Regions from separate parts of the Kitasatospora sp. NPDC059599 genome, predicted to be linked through region 2. Evidence: predicted binding sites of a transcription regulator. Region 2 holds the regulator's gene; the other holds the start of a gene.

Region 1 (4,384 bases), on a different contig from region 2:
GCGATCTCCTGGATGAGCGCGTAGCCGTGCCTCGGGGCATCGGCCAGCGCGGTGAGCAGAAGCAGCGTCGGCTCCTGCATGGAGCGTTCAGTCATACGTCTACATATATCGCCGACCGGCACATCCCGTCCACCGGAACGACCCGCCACAATGGCCCGCATGCCGACGCACACGCCCACCACCGAGACCGACCTGCTCACCGCCTGGACCGCCCTGCTGCACCGCTGCGGCGCCGCCGACGACCCCGGGCCGTACGGCCGGGAACTGCTGCGCCGCTGGTCGGAACCCCAGCGCCGCTACCACACCCCCGAGCACCTGAGCGCGGTCCTGCGGCACGTCGACGACCTCGCCGGGCACGCCTGCGACCCGGACACCGTCCGCCTCGCAGCCTGGTTCCACGACGCCGTCTACCGCCCCGACCGCACCGAGAACGAGGAGCGCAGCGCCGCCCTGGCCGTCCGCGCGCTCACCGCCGCCGGCCTGCCCGCCGCCCGGGTCGCCGAGGTCGAGCGACTGGTCCTGCTCACCGTCGGCCACGACCCGGCCCCCGGCGACCACGACGGCGAGGTGCTCTGCGACGCGGACCTCGCCGTCCTCGGCGGCACCCCCGAGGCGTACGCGGCGTACGCGGCCGCCGTCCGGGAGGAGTACGGCTTCGTCCCGGAGCCGGACTTCCGCGCCGGCCGCGCCGCCGTCCTGCGCGGGCTCCTGGCCCTGCCCGCGCTCTACCGCACCCCCGCCGCCCACGAGCGCTTCACGGACGCCGCCCGCGCCAACCTGACGGCCGAACTCCAGCGGCTGGAGGACTAGGGCAGCTTCCCGACCGGCGCCACCACCGCGCCCTGCTTGCCGCACACCCAGTGCGGATCGGGCCCCAGCTCCGGCTCCACGCCCAGCGCGTGCGGGTCCCCGTCGGCCGCGCACTCGCTGCACAGCGGCCAGCGCCCGTACGCCTCCAGCAGCGCGTCCTGGACGTCCTGGGCGACCAGTCCGAGCACGTACTCGGTGCCGTCCGGCCACTGCTCCAGCCACCAGCGGCGGTGCGTCACGGCCTGCTCCACCAGCGAGACGACGGCGGCGTCCGCCACGTCCCGCGCGGTGAGGTCGGCCAGGATCAGTGCCCGCGCGTTGTGCAGGGCGGTCTCGATGTCGTCAGCAGCCATCCGTCCATTCTCCGTCGACCCGTCGCAACGCCGAAACGCCGCGTGGGCGGCCCCCGAAGGGAACCGCCCACGCGGACGAGGTACCACCGATCCGATCGGAACGATCAGGATCAGAAGTCCATGTCACCGCCCGGCATGCCGCCGCCGGCGGCCGCAGCGGCCTTCTCCGGCTTGTCGGCGATGACGGCCTCGGTGGTGAGGAACAGCGCCGCGATGGAGGCGGCGTTCTGCAGCGCGGAGCGGGTGACCTTGGCCGGGTCGATGATGCCCACGGCGACCAGGTCGACGTACTCGTTGGTGGCGGCGTTCAGGCCGTGACCGGCGGGGAGGTTGCGAACCTTCTCCACCACGACGCCACCCTCCAGGCCGGCGTTGGTCGCGATCTGCTTGATCGGGGCCTCCAGCGCGACCTTGACGATGTTGGCACCGGTGGCCTCGTCGCCCTCCAGCTCCAGCTTGTCGAAGGCGACACCGGCCTGCAGCAGGGCGACGCCACCACCGGCGACGATGCCCTCCTCGACGGCGGCCTTGGCGTTGCGGACGGCGTCCTCGATGCGGTGCTTGCGCTCCTTGAGCTCCACCTCGGTGGCCGCGCCGGCCTTGATGACGGCCACGCCGCCGGCCAGCTTGGCGAGGCGCTCCTGGAGCTTCTCGCGGTCGTAGTCCGAGTCGCTGTTCTCGATCTCGGCGCGGATCTGGTTCACGCGGCCGGCGACCTGGTCGCTCTCGCCGCCACCGTCGACGATGGTGGTCTCGTCCTTGGTGATGACCACCTTGCGGGCGGTGCCCAGCAGGTCGATGCCGGCGTTCTCCAGCTTGAGGCCGACCTCCTCGGAGATGACCGTGCCACCGGTGAGGATGGCGATGTCGCCGAGCATGGCCTTGCGGCGGTCGCCGAAGCCCGGGGCCTTGACGGCGACGGACTTGAAGGTGCCGCGGATCTTGTTCACGACCAGGGTCGACAGGGCCTCGCCCTCGACGTCCTCGGCGATGATGACGAGCGGCTTGCCGCTCTGCATGACCTTCTCCAGCAGCGGCAGGAGGTCCTTGACCGAGCCGATCTTGGAGTTGGCGATGAGGATGTAGGGGTCCTCGAAGGTCGCCTCCATCCGCTCCAGGTCGGTGGCGAAGTAGGCCGAGATGTAGCCCTTGTCGAAGCGCATGCCCTCGGTGAGCTCGAGCTCCAGACCGAAGGTGTTGCTCTCCTCGACGGTGATGACGCCTTCCTTGCCGACCTTGTCCATGGCCTCGGCGATGAGCTCGCCGATCTGGGTGTCAGCGGCGGAGATGGAGGCGGTGGAGGCGATCTGCTCCTTGGTCTCCACGTCCTTGGCCTGGGCCAGCAGCTGGTCCGAGACGGCGGCGACGGCCTTCTCGATGCCGCGCTTCAGGGCCATCGGGTTGGCGCCGGCGGCGACGTTGCGCAGACCCTCGCGAACCAGGGCCTGGGCGAGCACGGTGGCGGTGGTGGTGCCGTCACCCGCGACGTCGTCCGTCTTCTTGGCGACCTCCTTGACGAGCTCCGCGCCGATCTTCTCGTACGGGTCCTCGAGCTCGATCTCCTTGGCGATGGAGACACCGTCGTTGGTGATCGTGGGGGCGCCCCACTTCTTCTCCAGCACGACGTTGCGGCCCTTGGGGCCGAGCGTGACCTTCACCGCGTCGGCGAGCTGGTTCATGCCACGCTCAAGGCCGCGGCGAGCTTCCTCATCAAAGGCGATGATCTTGGCCATCAGAAGTGGTCCTCCGGGACACGGTCGACTGCTCGGACCAAGGGGTGCCCGCGACGGACGGCCCTGGTGTGCGGGGGTCTTTTCCCCTACCGCTCCCGGGGGCCTCACCGACCCGGTCCGCTGTCACTCTCACGCTGTGAGTGCTAACGCCAATGATTAGCACTCCGGGTGGTCGAGTGCAAGCCCCGCCGCCGACCCGCGAGCCGCCGCGGAGCCCGCCCCGGGGCCGTCCGGGAACGGCCGGAAACGCCGGGAACACGCCGGGAACACCCGGGAACGCCGACGGGCCCGCACGACGCGTGTCGTGCGGGCCCGTCGAGAAGCGAGTGGTCACCAGCCCTGGGCCGGGCCGAGCTCCTGGAGTCGGAAGGGGTCAGACCGCCGCGCGAACCATGTCCGCCTGCGGGCCCTTCTGTCCCTGGGAAATCTCGAACTCGACCCGCTGGCCCTCCTCGAGGGTGCGGTAGCCGTCCATCTGGATCGCGCTGTAGTGGACGAAGACGTCCGCACCACCGTCGACCGCGATGAAGCCGTAGCCCTTCTCCGCGTTGAACCACTTGACGGTGCCCTGAGCCATTCCGAACTCCCCTAGTGCTGTGCTGGCCCTTCACGTGCCCGCAGGTCGCGGGCCCGGGTTGGTTTGAAGGCCGGCCCGGGGAACCCCCCCTGGGCGCAGCCGTGCACGCCGCAGCCCTCCGCGCGGGGCGCCGAACGGCGTCCGGTGAGCGGGTGACTGCGTCGACCGCCGCTGAATGTATCCGGACCGACGCCCTCTGCAACAGGGTCAACCGCCGGTAATTCCACTGCCCGATCAAGGGACAGGACGGGCCGAATCGGAAAAATATCGGCATTTCACGCCGGACATAGCGGACGAATTACCCAAATCCCCGCGGTAATTCTGACATCGGCCTGACATGATTGCCGGGCCGGTCTCACCGGCCGGACGCGCCCGGGCGGAACGGCGCGGGCGGTCGAGAGGGAACCCCTGTTCCCAACCGAGCGACACTCTACTCCGACTCGACTCGGAAAGATTCCAGCCGGAATGCAACCGGCCACCCGTGCGCACGGAGAACGGAATTCCGTACGCACGGGTGGCCGAATGGCGGGGATTCGCGGCTCAGCAGCCGCCGGCCACCGCCGGAATGATCGAGACGCCGGCGCCGTCCTTGATCTCGGTCGCCAGGCCCTCGGCGAAGCGCACGTCGTCGTCGTTCACGTAGACGTTGACGAAGCGGCGCAGCTTGCCGGTGTCGTCCAGCAGGCGGGCGGCGATGCCCGCGTGGTTCTTCTCCAGGTCGGCGATGACCTCGGCCAGGGTCGCGCCCTCGGCGGTCACCTCGGCGGCGCCGCCGGTGTAGGTGCGCAGGATGGTGGGGATGCGGACGTTGGCGCTCATGGCTCTCCTAGCGGGGTGGGGCCTTGCGGGGCGGGCCCCCGGGTGGCGGGGCCGGGACGGGGGAGGTTCAGGCGGACACGAGGCCGGCGGCG
Region 2 (4,384 bases):
GGGGCACCTTTCCGGGGCGGGGCCTGGGGCGGGAGGGGGAACCGGCGGGGGCACGCGAAAGGGGTGCCGGGGTCGGCCCCCGGCACCCCCGCGCGACGGCTACCGGCCGTTGAAGGCGTCCTTCAGCCGGGAGAACAGGCCCTGCTGGCCGGGCGCGAACTGGCCGGAGGGCCGCTCCTCGCCGCGCAGCACCGCCAGACGGCGCAGCAGCTCCTCCTGCTCGGGGTCGAGCTTGGTGGGCGTCTTCACCTCGACGTGCACTATCAGGTCGCCCCGGCCGCCCCCGCGCAGGTGGGTGATGCCGCGGCCGTGCAGCGGGATCGACTGGCCGGACTGGGTGCCGGGCCGGATGTCGACCTCCTCCAGGCCGTCCAGGGTCTGCAGCGGCACCTGGGTGCCGAGCGAGGCAGCCGTCATCGGGATGGTGACGGTGCAGTGCAGGTCGTCGCCGCGCCGCTGGAAGATCGCGTGGGCGGACTCGGCGATCTCGACGTACAGGTCGCCGGCCGGGCCGCCGCCGGGGCCGACCTCGCCCTCGCCGGCCAGCTGGATCCGGGTGCCGTTGTCGACACCGGCCGGGATCTTGACGGTCAGGGTGCGACGGGCGCGGACCCGGCCGTCGCCGGCGCACTCCGGGCACGGGGTCGGCACGACGGTGCCGAAGCCCTGGCACTGCGGGCAGGGGCGGGAGGTCATGACCTGGCCCAGGAAGGACCGGGTGACCTGGGAGACCTCGCCCTTGCCGCGGCACATGTCGCAGGTCTGGGCGGAGGTGCCGGGGGCCGCGCCCTCGCCGCTGCACGTGGTGCAGGTGACGGCGGTGTCGACCTGGAGCTCCTTGGTGGTGCCGAACGCGGCCTCCTCCAGGGTGATCTCCAGCCGGATCATGGCGTCCTGGCCGCGGCGGGTGCGCGAGCGCGGGCCGCGCTGGCCGGCCGCGGCGCCGAAGAAGGCGTCCATGATGTCGGAGAAGCCGAAGCCCGCCGCGCCCGCGCCGAAGCCGCCCGCACCGCCCCCGCCCGGGGACAGCGGGTCGCCGCCGAGGTCGTAGACCTGGCGCTTCTGCGGGTCGGAGAGCACCTCGTAGGCGGCGTTGATCTCCTTGAACCGCTCCTGCGTCTTCGGGTCCGGGTTGACGTCCGGGTGCAGTTCGCGTGCCAGGCGCCGGAACGCCTTCTTGATCTCGTCCTGCCCCGCATCCCGTCGGACGCCGAGTACCGCGTAGTAGTCCGTGGCCACCAAATGCTCCGCTTGTTCCGCCTGTAGTAGTGCTGCGACTGGACGCCGTCAGGATGTCCGACGGCTGTTTGCTACGACTCGGCCAGGATCTGACCCACGTACCGCGCCACCGCCCGCACCGCCCCCATTGTGCCCGGGTAGTCCATCCGGGTCGGACCGATCACACCCAGTTTGGCCACGCTCTCGTCGCCCGAACCGTAACCGACCGACACGACCGAGGTGGAAATCAGCCCTTCGTAGGCGTTCTCCCGCCCGATCCGGACCGTCATCGCGGCGTCATTGGTCTCACCCAGGAGGCGGAGCAGGATGACCTGCTCCTCCAGGGCCTCCAGCACCGGCTGGATGGTGAGGGGGAAGTCGTGGCCGAAGCGGGTCAGATTGGCCGTGCCGGCCAGCATGATCCGTTCCTCGTTCTGTTCCGCGAGCGTCTCGAACAGGGTCGCCAGGACCGTGCTGACGGTCGGCCGGTCGGCCTGCTCGAACATCGCCGGGAGTTCCTCCAGCAGCCCCGGGACGTCCGGGAGGAGGCGGCCGGCCGCTCTGCCGTTCAGCGCGGTCCGCAGGTCCGCCAGGACCGTCTCGCCGACCGTACCCGGGCAGTCGACCATCCGCTGCTCGACCCGGCCGGTGTTGGTGATCAGCACCAGCATCACCTTGGCCGGGGCCAGCGCCACCAGCTCGATGTGCCGGACGGTCGAGCGCGTCAGCGACGGGTACTGGACGACCGCGACCTGCCGGGTCAGCTGGGCGAGCAGCCGCACGGTGCGCGCGACCACGTCGTCCAGGTCGACCGCGCCGTCCAGGAAGTGCCGGATCGCCCGGCGCTCGGGGGCGCTCATCGGCTTGACCTCGGCGAGCCGGTCGACGAAGAGGCGGTACCCCTTGTCGGTCGGGATGCGGCCGGCGCTGGTGTGCGGCTGGTGGATGTAGCCCTCCTCCTCCAGCGCCGCCATGTCGTTGCGGACCGTCGCCGGCGAGACCCCGAGATTGTGCCGCTCCACGAGGGCCTTGGACCCGACCGGCTCCTCGGTGCCCACGTAGTCCTGCACGATCGCGCGGAGCACGGCGAGCTTGCGGTCGTCCAGCTGGCGGACCTCTCCGGCCATGGGGCACGCACCTCCGTCTTCGCACGTTGTCCGTCTGTGTCCCTGAGTGCTGCGGGCCGCTCCGGGAGGCCCCGGTCCTGGCACTCTGAACGCGCGAGTGCCAGAACCGTACCTGCCAGTGTAAGGCCCGGGTCCTACGGCAGGAACGGCCGGACCGGAGTGATCCTGCCCGCAGTTCCGGGTACGGCCCGCGGGACGGGGAGCGTTCACGCTTCCCGGCGCGGGGGTGGTGCCTCGCGGCCGTCCGGGTGGCAGCATCGAAAGCGACGGCGAATGGAGGAGCAAGCGATGTCGAGCTCGGGCCAGCACACCCGTTTCGCGCCCGACCGCGGCCTGACCGGCCGCATGGTCGCCACGATGTTCGTGATCGGGCTGCTGTACGTCGGTTTCACCGGCCTGCTGATCGCGCTGCTGCGCGGCGCATGGCCGCTGATCGTCCTGATCTCCGGCGGGCTGTTCGTGGCCCAGTTCTGGTTCAGTGACAAGATCACCGAACGGGCCATGGGAGCCCACCAGGTGTCCCCGGAGGACTTCCCCCAACTGCACGGCACGATCGACCGGCTCTGCGCGCTGGCCGACATGCCCAAACCCCGCGTGGCGGTCGCCGACAACGACATGCCCAACGCCTTCGCCACCGGCCGCAACCCGCAGAACGCGGTGGTCTGCGTCACCACCGGCCTGCTGCGCCGGCTGGAGCCCGAGGAACTGGAGGGCGTCCTCGCGCACGAGCTGTCCCACGTCGCCCACCGGGACGTCGCGGTGATGACGATCGCCGGCTTCCTCGGCGTGCTCGCCGGAGCGATGACCAGGATCGCCGTGTACGGCGGGTTCATGGGCGGCGGCCGCAACAACAACGACCAGAACACGGCGATCCTGGCGCTGATCATCCCGCTGGTCTCGATGGTCGTCTACGCGATCAGCTTCCTGCTCACCCGGCTGCTGTCCCGCTACCGCGAGCTGGCCGCCGACCGCGCCGCCGCCCAGCTCACCGGCCGGCCCAGCGCGCTCGCCTCGGCGCTCACCAAGGTGACCGGGCAGATCTCCGCCATCCCCACCGAGGACCTGCGCAAGTCGCAGCCCTACAACGCCTTCTACTTCGCGCCCGCGCTGAGCGCCCGGGAGACGGCCTCGCAGCTGTTCTCCACCCACCCGACGCTGGAGACGCGGCTGGCGCAGCTGGCGAAGATCTCCGAGCAGCTCGGCCGCTGACCGTCCGAGCACACGAAAGGACCGCCGTGGGAATCCTGGACGCCCTGTTCGGCCGCACCAAGCCCGTCAAGCCCGACCTCGACCAGCTGTTCGGCGTGCCGTCCGCCGCGCTCACCCTGGAGGCCGCCACCGGCTTCCTGCCCACCGGGCTCGGCTCGGTCTGCTTCGCGGCCGTCGAGGGCGCGGCCTTCGTCCAGGTGGAGCAGCAGGTGCGGGCGCTGCTGGACGCCGACACCGAGCGCGGCGGCGTCCCGGTGGAGGCCTCCAAGGACGACTACGGCTACTCGTGGCTGCTCGCCCGGCACTCCCCCGGGGAGTTGCCGGAGCTGGTGAACGACCTGCACGCGGTCAACAGCGAACTGGAGGCGAACGGCTTCGGGCCGCAGCTGCTCTGTTCGCTGGTCGGCTTCCGCGACGCGCAGGGGCAGTCGCTGGCCCTGGTCTACCTCTACAAGCGCGGCACCTTCTACCCGTTCGCCCCGATGCCCGGCGGCGGGGAGAAGCGCAACAGCCCGCTGGAACTGCAGGTCAACGCGATGCTGGGGAACGACCTGCGGCTGGAGAAGGACCTGAGCCGCTGGTTCCCGGTCTGGGGCGCGCCGGGCCTCTGACGCACCGTCCGCCCTCCCTATGATCACCCGTATGCGCAGCCGCCAGTACGGACCCGACCTGACCCCACCGTGGAAGAAGCAGACCCCCGCCCCGGAGGTGCCCGCCGAGCGGGACCTGGTGGTCGAGGAGGCGGCGACCGGCTTCTGCGGGGCCGTGGTGCGCTGTGAGAAGACCGCCGAGGGGTTCACCGTCACCCTGGAGGACCGCTTCGGCAAGCA

Evidence for each region. Region 2 encodes HrcA, which represses chaperone genes, less so after heat shock. Its sites were predicted from a motif close to TTNGCACTCNGNNNNNCNGAGTGCNAA; they were not measured.
Region 1: a site for HrcA is predicted at 3,053-3,079, ahead of groL (chaperonin GroEL). Genes of this name have one in related genera too.

The regions. Positions count from the first base shown of each region.
Region 1 is NZ_JBHWCL010000015.1:8,628-13,011, reverse strand. Features, by position in the region: gene ACFV04_RS08190 (PadR family transcriptional regulator) at 1-95, opposite strand, end outside; gene ACFV04_RS08185 (hypothetical protein) at 151-810, shown strand; gene ACFV04_RS08180 (hypothetical protein) at 807-1,163, opposite strand; gene groL (chaperonin GroEL) at 1,274-2,896, opposite strand; gene ACFV04_RS08170 (cold-shock protein) at 3,270-3,473, opposite strand; gene ACFV04_RS08165 (MoaD/ThiS family protein) at 4,014-4,292, opposite strand; gene thrC (threonine synthase) at 4,360-4,384, opposite strand, start outside.
Region 2 is NZ_JBHWCL010000029.1:16,722-21,105, reverse strand. Features, by position in the region: gene dnaJ (molecular chaperone DnaJ) at 100-1,239, opposite strand; gene hrcA (heat-inducible transcriptional repressor HrcA) at 1,311-2,345, opposite strand; gene htpX (zinc metalloprotease HtpX) at 2,634-3,554, shown strand; gene ACFV04_RS13265 (hypothetical protein) at 3,581-4,165, shown strand; gene ACFV04_RS13260 (DUF3097 domain-containing protein) at 4,197-4,384, shown strand, end outside.